One region of the Photobacterium sp. Hal280 genome, then DNA from elsewhere that is predicted to be linked to it. Evidence: riboswitches for the same ligand, from Rfam matches in the RefSeq annotation. Region 1 holds a riboswitch; each other region holds the start of a gene.
What was found. Region 1 has a riboswitch for thiamine pyrophosphate ahead of thiC (phosphomethylpyrimidine synthase ThiC). Riboswitches for the same ligand answer to the same signal wherever they lie in the genome.
Positions count from the first base shown of each region.

Region 2: linked by a shared signal. The riboswitch ahead of thiD (bifunctional hydroxymethylpyrimidine kinase/phosphomethylpyrimidine kinase) and the one ahead of thiC (phosphomethylpyrimidine synthase ThiC) in region 1 are both predicted to bind thiamine pyrophosphate.
Region 3: linked by a shared signal. The riboswitch ahead of thiB (thiamine ABC transporter substrate binding subunit) and the one ahead of thiC (phosphomethylpyrimidine synthase ThiC) in region 1 are both predicted to bind thiamine pyrophosphate.

Region 1 covers NZ_JARLUO010000002.1:98,670-105,362, reverse strand. Annotated here, with positions in the region: rRNA gene P4S53_RS07370 (23S ribosomal RNA) at 1-2,779, shown strand, start outside; rRNA gene rrf (5S ribosomal RNA) at 2,894-3,009, shown strand; tRNA gene P4S53_RS07360 (tRNA-Trp) at 3,235-3,311, shown strand; gene crcB (fluoride efflux transporter CrcB) at 3,538-3,921, opposite strand; gene P4S53_RS07350 (universal stress protein) at 4,058-4,492, shown strand; TPP riboswitch at 4,553-4,650, shown strand; gene thiC (phosphomethylpyrimidine synthase ThiC) at 4,776-6,693, shown strand, end outside.
Region 2 covers NZ_JARLUO010000001.1:384,511-391,203, reverse strand. Annotated here, with positions in the region: gene P4S53_RS01905 (ABC transporter substrate-binding protein) at 1-527, opposite strand, end outside; gene P4S53_RS01900 (ABC transporter permease) at 556-1,332, opposite strand; gene P4S53_RS01895 (ABC transporter ATP-binding protein) at 1,361-2,155, opposite strand; gene thiD (bifunctional hydroxymethylpyrimidine kinase/phosphomethylpyrimidine kinase) at 2,152-3,036, opposite strand; TPP riboswitch at 3,138-3,235, opposite strand; gene P4S53_RS01885 (VOC family protein) at 3,426-3,776, shown strand; gene P4S53_RS01880 (family 20 glycosylhydrolase) at 3,846-6,434, opposite strand.
Region 3 covers NZ_JARLUO010000005.1:2,839,737-2,846,429, reverse strand. Annotated here, with positions in the region: gene P4S53_RS22265 (PhoH family protein) at 1-290, shown strand, start outside; gene thiQ (thiamine ABC transporter ATP-binding protein) at 328-1,053, opposite strand; gene thiP (thiamine/thiamine pyrophosphate ABC transporter permease ThiP) at 1,057-2,670, opposite strand; gene thiB (thiamine ABC transporter substrate binding subunit) at 2,698-3,684, opposite strand; TPP riboswitch at 3,802-3,904, opposite strand; gene P4S53_RS22245 (DUF547 domain-containing protein) at 3,986-4,765, opposite strand; gene leuD (3-isopropylmalate dehydratase small subunit) at 4,916-5,518, opposite strand; gene leuC (3-isopropylmalate dehydratase large subunit) at 5,536-6,693, opposite strand, start outside.

The DNA of each region.
Region 1 (6,693 bases):
TTCCGAATGGGGAAACCCAGCTGCATAAGCAGTTATCATCAGGTGAATACATAGCCTGGTGAGGCGAACCGGGGGAACTGAAACATCTAAGTACCCCGAGGAAGAGAAATCAACCGAGATTCCGGCAGTAGCGGCGAGCGAAACCGGATTAGCCCTTAAGCGTTTTTAGTGTCAGGTGAAGGTCCCTGGAAAGGGCCGCGATACAGGGTGACAGCCCCGTAACCGACGATGCTTTAAGCGTGAAAACGAGTAGGACGGGACACGTGTTATCCTGTCTGAACATGGGGGGACCATCCTCCAAGGCTAAATACTCCTGACTGACCGATAGTGAACCAGTACCGTGAGGGAAAGGCGAAAAGAACCCCTGTGAGGGGAGTGAAAAAGAACCTGAAACCGTGTACGTACAAGCAGTAGGAGCACCTTCGTGGTGTGACTGCGTACCTTTTGTATAATGGGTCAGCGACTTAATTTCAGTAGCAAGGTTAACCGTATAGGGGAGCCGTAGGGAAACCGAGTCTTAACTGGGCGTACAGTTGCTGGGATTAGACCCGAAACCAGGTGATCTAGCCATGGGCAAGGTTGAAGGTGAGGTAACACTTACTGGAGGACCGAACCGACTAATGTTGAAAAATTAGCGGATGACTTGTGGCTAGGGGTGAAAGGCCAATCAAACCTGGAGATAGCTGGTTCTCCCCGAAAGCTATTTAGGTAGCGCCTCGGACGAATACTACTGGGGGTAGAGCACTGTTAAGGCTAGGGGGTCATCCCGACTTACCAACCCTTTGCAAACTCCGAATACCAGTAAGTACTATCCGGGAGACACACGGCGGGTGCTAACGTCCGTCGTGGAGAGGGAAACAACCCAGACCGCCAGCTAAGGTCCCAAAGTATCACTAAGTGGGAAACGATGTGGGAAGGCTCAGACAGCCAGGATGTTGGCTTAGAAGCAGCCATCATTTAAAGAAAGCGTAATAGCTCACTGGTCGAGTCGGCCTGCGCGGAAGATTTAACGGGGCTAAGTGATACACCGAAGCTGCGGCAATGCGATTTATCGTATTGGGTAGGGGAGCGTTCTGTAAGCGGTTGAAGGTGTGCTGTAAGGCATGCTGGACGTATCAGAAGTGCGAATGCTGACATGAGTAACGACAAAGGGGGTGAAAAACCCCCTCGCCGGAAGACCAAGGGTTCCTGTCCAACGTTAATCGGGGCAGGGTAAGTCGACCCCTAAGGCGAGGCCGAAAGGCGTAGTCGATGGGAAACGGGTTAATATTCCCGTACTGCTTATTATTGCGATGGGGGGACGGAGAAGGCTAGGTGGGCCAGGCGACGGTTGTCCTGGTTCAAGGGTGTAGGCTGCAGAATTAGGCAAATCCGGTTCTGCACTAAGGCTGAGACCCGATGTCGAGTCACTACGGTGATGAAGTCATTGATGCCATGCTTCCGGGAAAAGCCTCTAAGCTTCAGATAATAAGCAATCGTACCCCAAACCGACACAGGTGGTCGGGTAGAGAATACCAAGGCGCTTGAGAGAACTCGGGTGAAGGAACTAGGCAAAATGGTACCGTAACTTCGGGAGAAGGTACGCTCTTGGCGGTGAAGTCCCTCGCGGATGGAGCTGCTGAGAGTCGCAGATACCAGGTGGCTGCAACTGTTTATTAAAAACACAGCACTGTGCAAAATCGAAAGATGACGTATACGGTGTGACGCCTGCCCGGTGCCGGAAGGTTAATTGATGGGGTTATCTTCGGAGAAGCTCTTGATCGAAGCCCCGGTAAACGGCGGCCGTAACTATAACGGTCCTAAGGTAGCGAAATTCCTTGTCGGGTAAGTTCCGACCTGCACGAATGGCGTAATGATGGCCACGCTGTCTCCACCCGAGACTCAGTGAAATTGAAATCGCAGTGAAGATGCTGCGTACCCGCGGCTAGACGGAAAGACCCCGTGAACCTTTACTACAGCTTGGCACTGAACATTGACCCTACATGTGTAGGATAGGTGGGAGGCTTCGAAGCAGGTACGCCAGTATCTGTGGAGCCGTCCTTGAAATACCACCCTTGTCGTGTTGATGTTCTAACGTCGCCCCGTTATCCGGGGTGCGGACAGTGCCTGGTGGGTAGTTTGACTGGGGCGGTCTCCTCCCAAAGCGTAACGGAGGAGCACGAAGGTGGGCTAATCACGGTCGGACATCGTGAGGTTAGTGCAATGGCATAAGCCCGCTTAACTGCGAGAATGACGGTTCGAGCAGGTGCGAAAGCAGGTCATAGTGATCCGGTGGTTCTGAATGGAAGGGCCATCGCTCAACGGATAAAAGGTACTCCGGGGATAACAGGCTGATACCGCCCAAGAGTTCATATCGACGGCGGTGTTTGGCACCTCGATGTCGGCTCATCACATCCTGGGGCTGAAGTCGGTCCCAAGGGTATGGCTGTTCGCCATTTAAAGTGGTACGCGAGCTGGGTTTAGAACGTCGTGAGACAGTTCGGTCCCTATCTGCCGTGGGCGCTGGATGATTGAAGGGAGTTGCTCCTAGTACGAGAGGACCGGAGTGAACGAACCGCTGGTGTTCGGGTTGTGTCGCCAGACGCATTGCCCGGTAGCTAAGTTCGGCATCGATAACCGCTGAAAGCATCTAAGCGGGAAGCGAGCCCTGAGATGAGTCATCCCTGAGGCTTTAAGCCTCCTGAAGGGCTGTTCGAGACTAGAACGTTGATAGGCAGGGTGTGTAAGCGTTGTGAGGCGCTCAGCTAACCTGTACTAATTGCCCGTGAGGCTTAACCATACAACACCCAAGGGGTTTTACGGACTCCATGAGCACTTGAATGATGTGCTGAGAACACTAGTCAGATTTCCGAGATTGTGATTTATCGCCTGCGGGCGGTAGAGAAAGCATTTGCTTGGCGACCATAGCGTTGCGGACCCACCTGATCCCATGCCGAACTCAGACGTGAAACGCAGCAGCGCCGATGGTAGTGTGGGGTCTCCCCATGTGAGAGTAGGACATCGCCAGGCTTCCTTTTAAAGAAGGCCACCCTAATCGGGTGGCCTTTTTGCTTTTTCAGGATTATGGATCTGCTGAGTGAGTTGATTGGTTGGTGAATGTGATGTGCAACATCTTAAGATCACGCGCATTGCAAGTTGTTGATGTTTTAATAGTCGATCGATAAAGTAATCAGTCATTTTCAGGCGCAAGGGCTGGTAATTCTCGTTCAGCTGTATACAATACTTACCAATTCTAGGGGATTAGTTCAGTCCGGTAGAACGTCGGTCTCCAAAACCGAATGTCGGCGGTTCGAATCCGTCATCCCCTGCCAAATACAAAAGCCTCGTCTCCGGACGGGGCTTTGTCGTTTCTGAAGGTCAGCGCGTTGCGCTGATGTCGGCGTCTGGAACGCCAGCCGGTTGCTTCGTCATCCACTGTAGTCTTAGAAACCTTGTTATCCAGCGTTTTTTTATGTCTCTATGTCCGTGGTGATGAGCATCTGCGGGGATTTGCAGTGGATCTCACGTCCTTGAAGATATTATTGACCATTCACCTGCTTACCCACGCTGTAGCAACTGAAATCCCACGAAGCAGGCAAACAGGCTCAGAGTTAAATTCAGCATCATATTCAAGCCAGCCTTAATATAGGCGCCTTGCTGAAGCAATATGAGGTTATCCATTGAAAAGGTGGAGAAGGTCGTTAGCGCTCCCAGCATGCCAAGTCCTATCAATGGACGCCAAGGTGTCGCCTCTATCATGCCTTGATTCAGTGCCGAGCTTAGCATCCCCATAATTAAGGAGCCGATGATATTGACGGCCAGTGTCCCGTACGGAAACCCCTTGCCCAATAAAATCACCGAGAGTTCAGCAATCAGATAGCGTGAACAGGCGCCGATCGCCCCGCCAATGGCCACATAGCCCAGAATAATCAGTTGGTTCATAGAAAGCCCAGATGGTGACAGAATCATTACATGCTATGGTGAAAAGACAGGGTGAAAGCCTGATACCACAAAGCGACGTGCTTTTTCACATGATGGTTTACATTGTGCACTAATCCTAGCAGGAGTAGAGACGATTATGGGTATGTACCATACCATTTTACTGGCAATCAACCCGGATGATTTGAATGTAAAACAATTGGTTGCAAAAGCAGGCGTGATTGCAGAGCAAAACAATGCGGATCTGCATCTGGCCTATGTGGAGCCTGGGGTCGGGAATGTCAGCTTTCTGGATATCGATTTACAGCTTGATGAGGCACATAACGAGCAGGAGCTGAGAAGAATGGCTCAGTTGTCTGATCTGGCAAAGCATTCTCCACGTCCGGTTGCGGCGATTCATCTGGCCGATGGCGATGTTGCCAAACATCTGATTGCTTTGGGGAAGATGATGAAAGCCGATTTAGTGATCACGGGGAACTACAAACCTGGCATCCATTGGTTGGGTGATATACGTTATGAGCTGGCGCAGCACCTGAAGTGTGATGTGCTGATCTGCCAGCAGAAAACGCTGTAGTGGTGTGGGGATGAAAAAGACGACTTGCTGAGCGGGTGATGCTTCCTTATACTCTTTGACTGAAACTTGTCGGAGTGCCAACTGGCTGAGACCGCATTGCGGGATCCGTTGAACCTGATCAGATTAGTATCTGCGAAGGGAACAAGAGAAAATCTTCTGCCTAGCTGTACCTTTAGCGTACTGCTGCTGTATCAGACGATGCGACACGCCCTACATGTGTCCGCCTCTTGTTTACGCGCCCATCCGTCAAGCAACTTCCCTAACTTTGAAAAAGGAAATTGCTATGTCGAGTCGCAAGCAAGCGAGACTGGAAGCGAAACAATTCATTGATTCACTCACCACCCAAGCCTACCCCAATTCCCGTAAAGTCTATGTCACCGGCAGCCGGGATGATATCCGTGTCGGTATGCGTGAAATCGCTCAGGCCGATTCTCTGATCGGCGGCGATAAAAATAATCCTATCTTTGAGCCTAACGAGCCGATTCGAGTGTATGACACCTCAGGCTTTTATACCGACCCAGATCAAACCATTGATATCTATAACGGCCTGCCGGCACTGCGTGAAAGCTGGATTGAGGAACGCGGCGATACCGAACTGCTGGATGAGCTGAGCTCCGCCTATACCAAAGAACGTCTGGCCGACGACACACTTGAAGAGCTGCGTTTTGCCCACCGAGCTCGTGTACGCCGTGCTCAAGCGGGTCAGTGTGTGACTCAGATGCACTATGCCCGGCAGGGCATTATCACCCCGGAAATGGAATATATCGCGATCCGGGAAAACATGGGCCGTGCTCAGTACCGTGATGAGGTGCTGAACCAGCAGCACCCGGGACACAGCTTTGGTGCCAATCTGCCGAAAGACATCACTGCCGAGTTTGTGCGCCGGGAAGTCGCGGAAGGCCGTGCGATTATTCCGTCGAACATCAACCACCCGGAATCCGAGCCGATGATCATTGGCCGCAACTTCCTGGTCAAGGTCAACGCGAATATCGGTAATTCAGCCGTGAGCTCTTCCATTGAAGAAGAAGTGGAAAAACTGGTGTGGTCGACCCGCTGGGGCGGCGATACCGTCATGGATCTGTCGACGGGCCGAAATATTCACGAAACCCGCGAATGGATCATCCGCAACAGCCCGGTGCCTATCGGCACGGTTCCTATGTATCAGGCGCTGGAGAAGGTCAATGGCGTGGCTGAAAACCTGACCTGGGAAGTTTTCCGCGACACCTTGCTGGAGCAAGCCGAGCAGGGCGTTGACTATTTTACCATCCACGCCGGTGTGCTGCTTCGCTTTGTCCCTATGACCGCCAAGCGGGTAACTGGGATTGTTTCCCGCGGCGGCTCTATCATGGCGAAATGGTGTCTGGCGCACCACAAAGAAAGCTTTCTGTATGAGCATTTTCGTGACATCTGTGAGATCTGCGCTCAGTACGATATCTCCCTGTCGCTGGGTGACGGCCTGCGTCCCGGCTCTGTCGCTGATGCCAATGATGAAGCCCAGTTCAGTGAGCTGCGCACTTTAGGCGAGCTGACCAAAGTGGCCTGGGAGTACGATGTCCAGGTGATGATTGAAGGGCCGGGACATGTGCCCATGCACCTGATCAAAGAAAACATGGATGAGCAGCTCAAGCACTGTCATGAAGCGCCGTTTTATACCTTAGGCCCGCTGACTACCGATATTGCCCCGGGTTACGATCACATTACTTCTGGCATAGGGGCCGCCATGATTGGCTGGTTTGGCTGTGCCATGCTGTGCTATGTCACCCCCAAGGAACACCTGGGCCTGCCGAACAAAGACGATGTTAAAACCGGCCTGATCACCTACAAGCTGTGTGCCCACGCGGCTGATCTGGCCAAAGGCCATCCAGGCGCACAGGTGCGTGATAATGCGCTGTCCAAAGCCCGTTTCGAATTCCGCTGGGAGGATCAGTTCAATCTCGGACTGGACCCGGATACTGCACGTGCATTCCATGATGAAACCCTGCCGCAGGAATCGGGCAAAGTGGCCCATTTCTGCTCGATGTGCGGGCCGAAATTCTGTTCGATGAAAATCTCTCAGGAAGTACGGGATTACGCCAAAGCGCAGGAAGATGCCCAGGTGATTCACATGCTCGATGATCCGCTGGAAGGGATGCGCCAGAAAGCGGAGGAATTTCGTGACAAGGGCAGCGAGCTCTACCACAAGGCCAAAACCCATGAGGAAG
Region 2 (6,693 bases), on a different contig from region 1:
GCATCAACTTTACCGGAGGCGAGTGATGAGGAAAGCGCCCATCCGACATTCACAATCTTAACGTCAGTGAAATTGACGCCTGCTGTTTTCAGCATCGTGCCGACGGTTGCCTCTTCATTGCCGGCAATGGCGATACCGATTGTCTTGCCCTTCAAATCAGCCATGGTATTGATTTTGTTATTATCAAGCACCATCAAGGTGTTGAGCGGTGTTGCGATTAATGTTGACGCCCTGATGAGCGGCAGCCCTGCAGCCACATCAATCGTCAGGCTGGTTTGGTAAGAGATCGCCAAATCCACTTTTCCTGCCGCGACCAGTTTGGCCGGCATGGAAGGGTCTGCGGGCTCCTGAATCTTAATGTTTAAACCTTGCTCTTCAAACAAGCCGTTTTTCTGCGCAATAATGATCGGGCCGTGATTCGGGTTAACAAACCAGTCCAGCATTAAGGTCATGTCTTTGGCCTGGGCCTGGCTGGCAACACTGGCGATGGCAAGGGCAATGGCACTTCGGGCCGGTAAGTAAGTCATCTGTCATTTTCCTTATGTATTATGAATTTTATTGGGACTGGCTATTTTCTGGCATCCAGGGGATAGCACGTTTCAGCAGATAATCTGTCGCAAAATACAGCGACACAGAGAGCCCGGCTAAAATCAGCAAGGCGGCAAACATTTCATCGATCATCATCCGGGCGTTGGCTTGCAGCATGAGGTAGCCGAGCCCTTCACTGGCGCCAACCCATTCTCCGACAACAGCACCAATGGGGGCGACCACCACGGCAACCCGTATTCCTGAGGCCAGGGCGGGCAGTGCCGCCGGCAACCTGATATGCCATAACATCTGCCATGTTGTGGCATTCATTGTTTTCGCGAGATCTAAATAGCCCTGGGGGGTGTGTCGCAAACCGTCATAGCAGCAGGTTGTCACCGGAAAGAAGATGATAATGGCCGCCATCACCACTTTGGATGCAATGCCATAGCCCAGCCAGAGCATCAGAATAGGGGCAATCGCAAAAACGGGAATGGCCTGACTGGCGATCAGCATTGGTAGCAGCCAGCGTTTCACCGGATTAAAAAGCAGCATGAATAGCGCGCAGATAAGACCAATGCCAAGCCCGAAGACTAACCCCAGCACAATTTCGCTGATAGTGACACTGGCATGGCTGAGCAGGACATCATGGCGCTGAATTAATTTACGAAATACGGCGAGTGGCTCCGGCAGAATAAAGCCGGGAAGCTGAAACAGGCTGACAATACCCTGCCAGAAACCGATCAGAAACACCGAGCTGATCGCCAGACGACTCAGGGGATGATGAAAAAACGGCCGAAAATTCATCGTTGTGACAACCCGTTTTTCTGCGAGTTCATGTGACATTGCGCTCACCCTGGCCGGAAAGTTGCTCGATAATGGCTTGTTGTTTGACGGCCAGTTCTGCGTTGATGGTTCTCGGCGGTGCGCCATCGGGAACGGGCAAATGCTTTAACCGCGCCGGTTTGCCTTGCATTAAAAACAGGTGATGACCCAGCCTTAATGCTTCCTGAGGATCATGAGTAATCAGCAGGACAGTGCGCTGAGCGAGCAACTCAGCGGCGAGATCCTGGAGTTTATACCTTGTCACGGCGTCCAGGGCGGAAAACGGTTCATCCATGAACACCAGGGGTTTGTCCTGAATTAAGGTGCGCACAAGCGCGACACGCTGTCGCATTCCCCCTGACAATTGCGATGGGCGGGCGTGCAATTTTTCACCTAACCCGACCTGCCGGAGAAGCTGAATTGCGCGCTCCTGCACGGCTTCACTGGCTTTCCCTTGTTGAAGCCTGAAACTGAAGCAGACATTGTCCAGTACATTTAACCAGGGCAGCAGCAGATCCTGTTGCGCCATATAGGCGACACGATCACTCATACGCCGGGCATCGGATGTTGACAGCTCGCCCTGCCATGCCACATCTTTCGGTAACAAATCGGCGAGAAGCCGCAACAGCGTGGTTTTACCGCAGCCACTCTGACCAAGAATGCAATGCCATTTTCCGGCCTGAAGTGTTAGATCCAGCTGACTGAATAAAGGGTCAGCTTGACCTGAAAAGGACAATGTGAGCTGTTTTACGCTGACCCCCAAGCAATGAGGCTGAGTGTCGGGCGAGGACTTCACTGTATTCATCGTTGATTCCTTGACGGATGAAGTGCATAGAAGTGATGGACTGGCCCGTGTCCCTGACCAATGCTGAGTTGGTCGGCATGACACAGTGCCTGGGTCAGGTACTCTTTACCTTTATGGACAGCCTCAGTGAGGGGGCACCCTTGTGCGAGGTAGGAAGCAATCGCGGCGGATAAGGTGCATCCTGTTCCATGGGTGTTTCGGGTGGCGATTCGCTTGGCAGAAATAGTGACGGTGTCACTACTTGTGATCAGATAATCGGTACTGAATGTGTCCTGTTCCCAGTGTCCGCCTTTCAGCAATACAGCATTGGTGGTGATAGCTTTGAGTTGCTCAATAAGCTCTTCTTTATCGCTCTGCTGCAGGGTTGATGGATCGATATGCCGGCCAGTCGAGTGCGTGAGCGTGACAGCCTCGGGCAAGTTGGGGGTTATCAGCGTGGCTAAAGGGATCAGTTCATTTTTCAGCGTAGTGATAGCATCTTCTTTCAGTAACAGATCCCCGCTGGTGGCCACCATAACAGGGTCCAGAACGATAAATTCAGGCTGGTACTGGCGAAGCTTTTTTGCAACGGCTTGTATGATACCGGCATCACTCAGCATGCCTATCTTGACAGCCCGGATGTCGAGATCACTGAAAACCGCATCCAATTGCTGTTCAACAAACGCTGGACTGACAGGAAAAATGTTGGAGACACCCAGCGTATTTTGCGCCGTCAGCGCAGTGATGACGGAACAGGCATAGCCGCCTGTCGCTGAAATCGCTTTAATGTCTGCCTGAATGCCCGCGCCGCCACCGCTGTCTGAACCGGCAATGGTCAGTGTAATTGGGGTACGGACAGCATGATTTAGCGGAGAAGGTTTGGTCATTGTGGACGTGTTCATCGGCATCCCTTGCTATCAAAATCATTGTTTGATTGCGCAGGGGTGACGAACAGTCGCCGGGTTACACTTCGCGAGCATCCTGTGGTCAGGATGAGAAGGTGACAGGCATTCTGCTAGTTCCCTACGCCAGTATTAACTGGATCAGGTTCAACGGGTCCCACTCTGTGGTCTCAGCCTTCCGGCTCCCCGACTAACGTATCTCTTAATCTGATGCGATGTACTGAAGCGATATACTTAAGCACTTTTTCGCGCTGGTCATTCTAACCCTGTTGTTTCGCAGAAAGCAAAAGAATTACACGAATTTGATGACAGACGAGTTGACAGACGCAAACTCAGCTAAGATGTTGTTGTTGATGCATATTGAAATCAGCCATTAAGGAGCAGAGCCAGTGAATAAGCACCATCAAATTAACTATGTTGAGTTTCCGGCCAGTCACATACCCAAGACAAAGGCATTTTTTGAGCGCGTTTTTGGCTGGTCATTCATGGACTATGGTGACGAATACGCCGCATTTGCAGAGCAGGGGCTGGATGGGGGATTTTATGCCGCGCCATTGTCTTCTCAGGTTGAGAAAGGCAGCGCGCTGATTGTGATTTACAGCGACAATTTAGAAGCGACTGAGCAGGCGGTGATCGCCGCGGGCGGGGTGATTGTGAAGCCGATATTTTCATTTCCGGGCGGCAGACGTTTTCACTTCACTGAACCAAGCGGTAATGAACTGGCGGTATGGTCAGAATAAGATTAGGGCCAGTCAGGATTGAAATAAAACAGAGCTCCCGCAGGAGCTCTGTGAGTCGGTAGTATGGTCTTAGTGAACCGTTGTCACCCGGCTGGTTCGCTGACCTGAAATGGTTCTCAGCTGGACACCTGCCGCGACAGCGGGTGGGTTGAGATGGTCGTACGACTGCCAGCTCGCGCCTTGATCGGTTGAATACTCAATCGTCAGCCCCGGGAAAGTCGAATTGGCTTGAAGGACACCATTCTCAATCACACCGCCTGGAACCGGCAGGTTAAACGCGATACCCGCTTGCTCCAGTTTGGGCAGCACATTCTGACCCAGCAGGTTGGCAAACTGGTTGTAATCGGCGTTACGTCCGGTTTCATCCAGCGCAATGCCTGCGTTGTCATTGGCTTCCCATGTCGCCGTGTGCCAGGCGCGTTCAGCCAAACCCAGTACGCGAGGGAAGATCATCCCTTCAAACTGGTCTTCGGTACGGACAGTTTCGGCCCAGAGCGATCCCTGAAGACCCAGAACATTTTCAGGCTTGAGCAGCTTTTTCACACCCGCTAAAGCCACCACTTCTGCTTTGGTGATGGGTGCACCGGCGCGAGTGAAGTCAGCATTGGCGAACACGTCATCTGGCATGAAACCAAAGGTTTTACGGGTGTCGGTAAAGCGTGGTGCCCAGTAGTAGCCACGCTCGTTTGGATCGGGCTCATACGGGTGATCAAAGTACAGGTGGCTCGCATGGTTATAGACGACTTTATAGTCGTTATTGGCCAGGTTATAAGCGCGATCAGCGACACCCCATTCCCAGATATTCTGCCATGCGTTACCCCAGAGCTGGCTATTTGCCATTTCGGAGCGTGGGTAAACCTGACCATCGTGCATCAGTCCGTCTTCCCAGCCAGCCATATCCAGACCATAGTTGGCAGTGATCACAGAAATACGTTCGACAAAGTAACGGCTCAGATCCGAGACGCTGCTGACACCATCAGTGTTATTGGCAATGAAATCCAGACACGCAGGCGAGTTAACCCACGCGCCAGCAATTTCGTCACCGCCGAAGTGGAAGGTTTTGAGTGGCTGAACGCCCTGATGGAGGCTGACAAGGCCACTCACGACGGCATCGACAAAGTTATAAGACGATTCCATACACACATTGATGGCGTTGTCTGTGAACATCTGAACCGACAGGTACTGAGTGGTATCGTTGAAATCGGTCAGAAGATATTTGTTCGCTTCCGCCATGTTTCCTTGTGCCGCGTAGTGATCATAGCGGGCTTCCATCGCCTTGATTGCGGCGTGTGCGTGTCCTGGAATATCGATCTCTGGTACGACTTCAATATTGAGGGCAGCGGCATGGCTAAGAATGTCCTGATAGTCCGCGGTTGTGTAATAGCCGTTTGATTCAGGTGAACCTGCCGGACCCGCACCGAGGAAAGGTAACAGACAGGTTTTTTCTTCCGGATCATGGCAGCGTGTTGCGCCAACATCTGTCAGTTCAGGCAGACCTGGAATTTCTATGCGCCAGCCTTCGTCGTCAGCCAGACGCAGATGGAGTTTGTTTAGCTTGAATGCGGCCATTTGATCGAGCAACTGGATAATCGCATCTTTAGTACGGAAATTGCGGACTGCATCGACCGAGAAACCACGGTAAGCAAAGCGAGGGGCATCAGCAATCTGTACTGCCGGAACTTGATTGCCATCAATTAATTGCAACAAGGACTGGGAAGCGTACAGTGCCCCTGCTGCATCCGCTGCCCCTATGGTGATGATCTCGTTAGCGGCGTCGACGTTAAGATTGTACGCCTCTTCCCATTTTTGTACGCCATTGATGTTGACCTGGCTCCAGCCCATATTGATACGTTTTTGTGTCGTGGGCGACCAGGGCACTGCGGTTACACCTAACTGATTGGCCAGGAACATGGCCTGATCTTCGTAACCATTGCCGTAGACGATAACCCAGGTTGAATCCAGTGTGACATCACCGGCGCCAAGCGTCATTTCGGCTGGCGTAGGGATAACACCGCTGGCATTGCTGATGATATTGAGATCCGCATTACGCTGGTATCTGTCTTGTGCGGTAAAAGGATCGTAAAAATCGGTTATGGCAGCACTTCCATAACGTTTCCATTGCTGTGGTGTTGAAAAATCAGCCACGAATGGGAGTTCTTCTGATGGTTTAGTCGGGACCAGGCCATTCACGCGGTTACTGGTACTGGTGATCAGTGACGTGATGGTCTGCCCCTGATCTTCAGACACAAAATACCAGTTCGGCATTACGTCCGTTTTTGCTACCTGCCAGTTTGCAGCGTCAAACTCAATGGCAAGCGACTGTCCGGGAGCCAGAGGGACAAAGTTTGCGGTTGGCTCGATCTTGAACATATCACCATTGACATGGCTGATTTTCACCTGGTCGGTTAAGACACTTTCAACCATACGGATATGGCTGAAGTAAATTGACCAACCCGTCGCTGGCAATGTTTTACTGCTTTGGTTTGTGAAATCGATTTTAGCGCGGAAGGTGACCCAGTCATCCTGAGTGTTATCCAAAACGGTGTAAGTCACATCCAACCCCTGACCAAGCTGGTCCAGGTCTGCAGCAGGAATAGCCATCGCAGGTGCAGCAAAGACAGCTGACAATGCGAGTGCTAATACTGACGTTTTTATCATCTTAGGTTCCTTTTTTTGATGAGCGAAATAAACAAAATTCAGCCTAACCACAAGATGTGAGTGATAAAAATGTCAATAGAATTTAATTCAAAAGAATATAGTAAAACTGGCAGTGATGCCTAATAAAGCATATTTACTGTACATAAAACAAACAGGTATTCGTGATGGAGATTGTAATTTAAGCGAAGCGGGAGACATTGGCTGTTTCGACAGGGCGTCTCTTGTAGTTGAGATGTCAGTGTGAACCGTGGTTATTGCG
Region 3 (6,693 bases), on a different contig from region 1:
CCATCAACTTCATGCGCGGCCGCTCGATTCAGAACGCTTTCGTGTTGCTGGATGAGTGTCAGAACCTGACCGCGTCGCAAATCAAGACCATCATCACCCGCTGTGGTGAAGGCACTAAGCTGGTCTGTTCCGGGAACCTGGCGCAGATCGATTCCACTTACCTGTCGCCTGTGACATCAGGCTTAACCTATATCGTTGAGCGATTTAAGAACTTCGAGGGCAGCGCCAATATTTACCTCAATGGCGTGGTGCGCAGCCGTCTGGCGGAGTTTGCTGAAGAAAATCTGTAATTCACCGGGCGGGATCCGCTGAGCGGATCTCAAGCATTCATCGCCCGAGATACTTCCTTAATCTTTCATCTTCCGGCTCCCCCAGTACTTGCTGGGTGGGGCCGCATACCCGAATTTCCCCCTGATCGACAAAAGCACAGTGATCGGCAATTTTCAGCGCATCGTCCGGGCTGTGGGTGATCATCAGTACCGTGATCCCGGCTTCTTTGGCCAGATTGGCGATCAGAGCCAGCATTTCCTGTCGCAGCGCCGGATCCAGCGCGGAAAACGGTTCATCGAGCAACAGCAGGGGGCGGTGTCTGACCAGGCAGCGCGCCACGGCCACCCGCTGTTTCTGGCCGCCGGACAACTGTTCAGGCAGGCGATCCAGATAATGAGCGATGCCGACCCGCGCAGCCGCGTCTTTGACCTGTGCTTGATCCGCGGCGCTGAGGCGCAGCCCGGGATGGATCCCCAGCGCGATATTGTCAAACACACTCAGGTGCGGAAACAGGTTGTGATCCTGAAACAGAATCGACAGTGGCCGTTCGGCCGGATTCTGTCGGTCGATCACTTCACCGTTGATCCTCAGTTCGCCGCTGTCCGGCTTGAGAAAACCGGCAATCATCGCCAGCAGGGTACTTTTGCCTGCCCCGCTGGGGCCGATCACCGCCAGAATATCTCCCTGCGCGACCGACAGATCAAAGCTGAGCTGCATCGGCGCTTGGTTATGGTGACGGTAGCAGTGGCTCAGTTGAGCCAAAGAGAGCATAGGTGGCGTCATAAGTTATCCGTTAGCAGTGCGGGCTGATGAGGGAGTGCGGGACAAGAGCAGGCTTTCCACCACAGTGAAAATGCCCAGGCTGAGCAACAGCAGCAGCAGGGCGGCAACAGCGGCGGCTTCCATCTGATAGCTGTCCATCAGCTGAAACAGATACAGGGGGAGGGTCTGAAAATCCTGACTGCCGAACAGCGCAATGGCCCCCAGATCGCCCAGCGATAACACGAAACTGATCGCCATCGCCTGAGCGACAGGTTTGCGCAGTGCCCGCCATTCCACCAGATACAGACGCGACAGGCCGCGCATGCCCAAACTTTGACACAGCGGATTGTATTGCTGGGCGAGATGCAGCATCGGCTGGCTCAGGGTTTTGATCACATAAGGCAGTGCCATCAGCGCATTGACGGCCACCACCACCCAGAAGGCCGAGGCAAAGACGTCGGTGAATTCGCGCAGCAGCAGAAACAAGCCTGTGCTGATCACCAGCCCGGGGGTGACCAGAATGATGGTGCCGATCAGCTCCAGCCCGTCGGCAGAGAGGCGGTAGCGCTGCAGCCGCCAGTAACGGCTGGCACAGAGGATGGCAATCCCGCTGATCAGTGCCAGCACACAGGCCAGCGCCGCGATTTGTAACGAGTGAGTCACGGCCTGCCATAACGCGGGGGTTGTCAGCAGCTGCGGCAGCTGGGCGTTGAGCCCGGCGCCGAGCACCGCCAGCATCGGCGGCAGAACTAACAGGAGCACCAAGCCAATCCAGCATCCGTCCCACACTCTGGCCGAGCGGCTGTCGAGGTAATTCGGATGCCCCTGGCGAACCCGGCCACTGAGTGTGGACAGCGGCCTGGCAAAGCGCTGGCCGAACAGCACCAGCGAGCAGCACAGCAGCATCTGCCATAACGCCAGCATGGCACCGGCGGCCAGATCAAAGTCGTACCTCAGCGCCTGATAGATGGCCAGCTCGATCGTGGTGGCTTTCGGACCGCCACCGAGCGACATAATCACCGCAAAGCTGGTAAAGCACAGCATGAACACCAGTCCGGCGACCTGCGGCAGTTGCTGACGCAGCCGCGGCCAGGCGACCAGACGGAACAGCGGCCAGCCTTTCATCCCCAGATGGGCGGCGAGCTGATGCTGTTCGGCCGGTATGCCTTCCAGGCTTTGCAGCAGCAAGCGGCTGGCCAGCGGCAGATTCAGGAATACATGGGCAAGCAGAATGCCGTTGAGACCGTAAATGCTGAACGGCAGACGCATGTCCAGTATGGTCAGCCATTGGGCCAGCAAACCACTGTTGCCATAAATCGCCAGCAAGCCGAACACCGCCACCAGTACCGGCAGCACCACGGTCATGGCAAACAATCTGAGCAACACAGCCCGGCCCGGAAAGCGGCGCCGCGACAGGGCGTAAGCCACAGGGATCGCCGGTATCACACTGAGCAGGGTCGAGAGCAGCGCTTGCTTGAAGCTGAAAGTCGTGACATGACGCAGATAAGGATCCTGCCACAAGCTGAGCGGTTGCAGTTCGGTGGCCTGACTCAGCAGCGCGCTGAGCGCCCCGCCGACCACAAGCAGGATCAGCCCGGCGCTTAACAGGCCGGGCAGGCTGGAACGGGAGAGTAACAAGGTCTGTCCTATTGCATTACAGGTGCATTACTGGGTCAGGGCCGTCTGCCACTCGCGAATCCAGCTTTTACGCGCTTTGGCGACTTCATCGGCGGAAAACTCCAGCGACTTGGCAGGCCGGGTCAGCGTGCTGAATCCTTCAGGCAGTTCCTGATTGGTCACCGGATACATCCAGTTGCCGGTCGGAATGTGTGACTGGAATCCCGGGGTCAGCATGAAGGCAAGGAACTGATCAGCCAGCGCACTGTTGCGGCTGTTTTTCAGTTTGGCAGCCACTTCCACTTGCAGATAGTGGCCTTCGCTGAAGTTGGCGGCTTTGTACTTGTCGTCTTGCTCGGCAATCAGATGGTAGGCCGGCGAGGTGGTGTAAGAGAGCACCAGATCGGCCTCGCCCTTGAGGAACATATTGTAAGCCTCTGACCAGCCTTTGGTCACGGTCACGGTTTTTTTCGCCAGTTGCTGCCAGGCGGCGTCGGCTTGGTCGCCATAGACAGATTTCACCCACAGCAGCAGACCCTGTCCCGGCGTAGAAGTGCGCGGATCCTGATAAATCAGCGTCAGGTCATCGCGCTCAACCAGCGCTTTCAGGCTCTCTGGCGGGTTGCTCAGTTTCTTGCTGTCATAAATGAAGGCGAAGTAACCGTAATCGAAAGGCACAAAGGTGTCATCATTCCAGCCGCCCGGAAGGGTAACTGCCGCGGTATCCACCTGGTGGGTGGCCAGCAGGCCGGTTTTCTTGGCTTCCGCCATCAGGTTGTTATCCAGTCCTAACAGCAGATCGGCTTTGCTGCTGTTGCCTTCCAGACGGACCCGGTTGAGGATGGACACGCCATCGTCCAGCGCAACAAACTGCAGATCGCAGCCGCATTCTTTCTCAAACGCGGTCTCAATGGCCGGGCCAGGTCCCCAGTCGGCGGTAAACGAACTGTAAGTGTACACGGTCAAGGTCGGTTGAGCGGCCGCGGCAGACGTGGCGGCAGCCAGCAGGGGTAAAGCTATCAGTCGGTGTTTCACAAAGCGCTCCTGAGTTCCTGTTAAACAGGGAATTCCGATTTCTTCAAGGCGCGGGGTTGAGTGAGAGGGAAGGTTTCCCGGAAAGGCACGACAAGGGGATCAAAGTGTGCTTTCTTGTTTCTCAGTTTTTCTCAATTCCTCCGCCAGCATGATCTGGTTCAGGTTCAATGGGTCCCGTACACCGTACGATCTCAGCCCGAAGACTCCCCATGAGAACGGCTCTCATTGTAAACGCGGCCGACACAGGTTGCCAGCCACAATTGCGGCTGGCTGTTCATCCGGAGGCAATCGTCAGCAGCGGCTATTTGATCTCATTCAGCCGCCAGTCGTAATCATAACTGGGCGATGTCAGTGTCACCGGCCGGGTGAGGTATTGATTCAGATGCTTTTGCAGCTCAGCCAGGGTGCCGAAATCACTCTGATACCAGTCATAAATCGATGACAGACGGACACGCTGGCCGCGCACGTCGACCCCTTTATCACTGTTGATAAAGCGCCTGGCGGCCATTTCCAGTTGCTGCTCCAGTTTATTGGCCTGCATGACCTCAGGGAGCAGATCCGGGCAGCCCAAGCTGGCACAGTTCACCACATAGTGAATCCGCTTATCCTGCCAGATCGGGCGTAAAATTCGGTGTTCAATATCATTGAGCGACAGTTTTTGTCCGCTGATGGTGATCAGCTTTTCATCCCAGGGACCGAAGCTGAACATGCCGCCGAGTTTGGTGATCGAGCTGACCGGATAGTTGTCCAGAATCACTTTGACTGTCAGGGCGTTATACAGATTCACCCAGTAGGCAAACTGCTCATTGCGGTTATAGCGGCGCGGATCCAGCGCGGCGAGTTGGTCCAGATAACGTGCCAGCACGGCTTTATCCTGCGCACTGACCGCGGCATAACGAAAGCGGGTCTGCTTGGGGGCGACCAGCAGATAGTCGTTGAGCAGCGTTTGCCAGCGGGTGTGGTCAATTTTTTCGGGACTGCCCGGGTTGCTGGCTTGCCACAAAGGCCAGAGATCGGCTTTGGGGGCGGCCAGTGTCGCTGAGGACAGGCTGAGTAGCATCATCAGGAGCAAGACAGTCAGGGGTTGGCGTAACGGGGACATGTGAACACCTCTGTAAAAAGATTGATATTCAACAGACCGAAGCAAGGGGTGTTTCTTTCCGGTGCCGGCGCTGAACAAAACACCCTGCCGGAGCAGGGTGTCTGAGCCAGTCAGCACTGACAGTATAGATCAGGCCAGAAAGGCCGGGATCTGACTTTCATACGCAGCGATTTTATCTTCGTGCTGCAGGGTCAGGCCGATGTTGTCCAGACCGTTCAGCAGGCAGTGGCGGCGGAACTCGTCAATCTCGAAGCTGTAGGTTTGGCCGTTGGCGCTGACCGTCATGCTTTCCAGATCGACCGTCACCTCAGCGCCCTGGTTGGCGTCGACAAACTGGAAGATCTCGTCCACTTCGGCATCTGTCAGCCGTACCGGCACCATCTGGTTGTTGATCGCGTTGCCATAGAAAATATCGGCAAAGCTCGGCGCAATGATGATTTTGATACCGTAGTCAGCCAGTGCCCAGGGTGCGTGCTCGCGTGAGGAGCCGCAGCCGAAGTTTTCACGGGCCAGCAGGATACTGGCGCCCTGAAAGCGCGGGTGGTTGAGGACGAACTCAGGATTCGGCTGCTCGCCGGCGTCATCAAGAAAGCGCCAGTCGTGAAACAGGTGCTTGCCAAAACCGGTCCGGTTCACTTTCTGCAAAAACTGCTTTGGAATGATGGCGTCAGTGTCGACGTTCGCGGCATCCAGCGGCACCACCAGTCCTGTGTGTTGTTTGATTCCTGCCATGTTTGTTCCCTCTCAGATTAGGCGGTGGCGACTGGGGTGTTGTCCAGCTCGCGGATATCCACGAAATGACCGGCACAGGCGGCGGCGGCGGCCATCGCCGGGCTGACCAGATGGGTGCGGCCATCGCGGCCCTGACGGCCTTCGAAGTTACGGTTACTGGTCGAGGCGCAGCGCTCCCCTGGCCCCAGGCGGTCGTTGTTCATCGCCAGACACATGGAGCAGCCCGGCAGGCGCCATTCAAAACCGGCTTCGATAAAGATTTTGTCCAGCCCTTCGCGTTCGGCCTGTGCTTTGACCTGCTCAGAGCCTGGGACGACCAGCGCCTGAACATGGGGGGCCACTTTGCGGCCTTTGGCAACCGCGGCGGCCGCCCGCATATCCTCGATGCGGGAGTTGGTGCAAGAGCCGATGAAGACTTTATCAATCGGGAAATCGGCCAGTTTTTTACCCGATTCCAGTCCCATGTAAGCCAGCGCTTTGGCAGCAGAAGCGCGCTCAACCGCATCGCTGAAGCTGTCCGGTGCCGGAATCGGCTCATCAATGGCGATCACCTGACCCGGGTTGGTGCCCCAGGTGACCTGAGGTTTGATGTCTTTGGCATCCAGAGTGACCACGTGATCAAACTGCGCATCAGGATCGGATTTCAGGGTCTGCCAGTATGCAACGGCGGCGTCAAAGTTGGCGTCGGTCGGGGAGAAGTGACGGCCTTTGATGTAATCAAAGGTGGTCTGATCCGGGGCAATCAGACCGGCTTTGGCACCCAGCTCGATCGCCATGTTACAGACCGTCATCCGGCCTTCCATACTCAGATCCGTGATTGCTTCGCCACAGAATTCCACCACATAGCCGGTTCCGCCGGCGGCTGTGGTTTTGCCGATGATCGCCAGAATGATGTCTTTGGCTGTGATGCCCGGGGCCACTTTGCCTCTGACTTCAATTTTCATGGTTTTGGCACGGGCTTGTTTCAGGGTCTGGGTGGCCAGCACGTGCTCAACTTCAGACGTCCCGATACCGAAGGCCAGCGCGCCGAACGCACCATGGGTGGCGGTGTGGGAATCGCCGCACACGATAGTCATGCCCGGCAGGGTGATCCCCAGCTCAGGCCCCATGACATGGACGATGCCCTGATATTTGTGGTTCAGATCATACAGAGTGACGCCGAAATCTTGACAGTT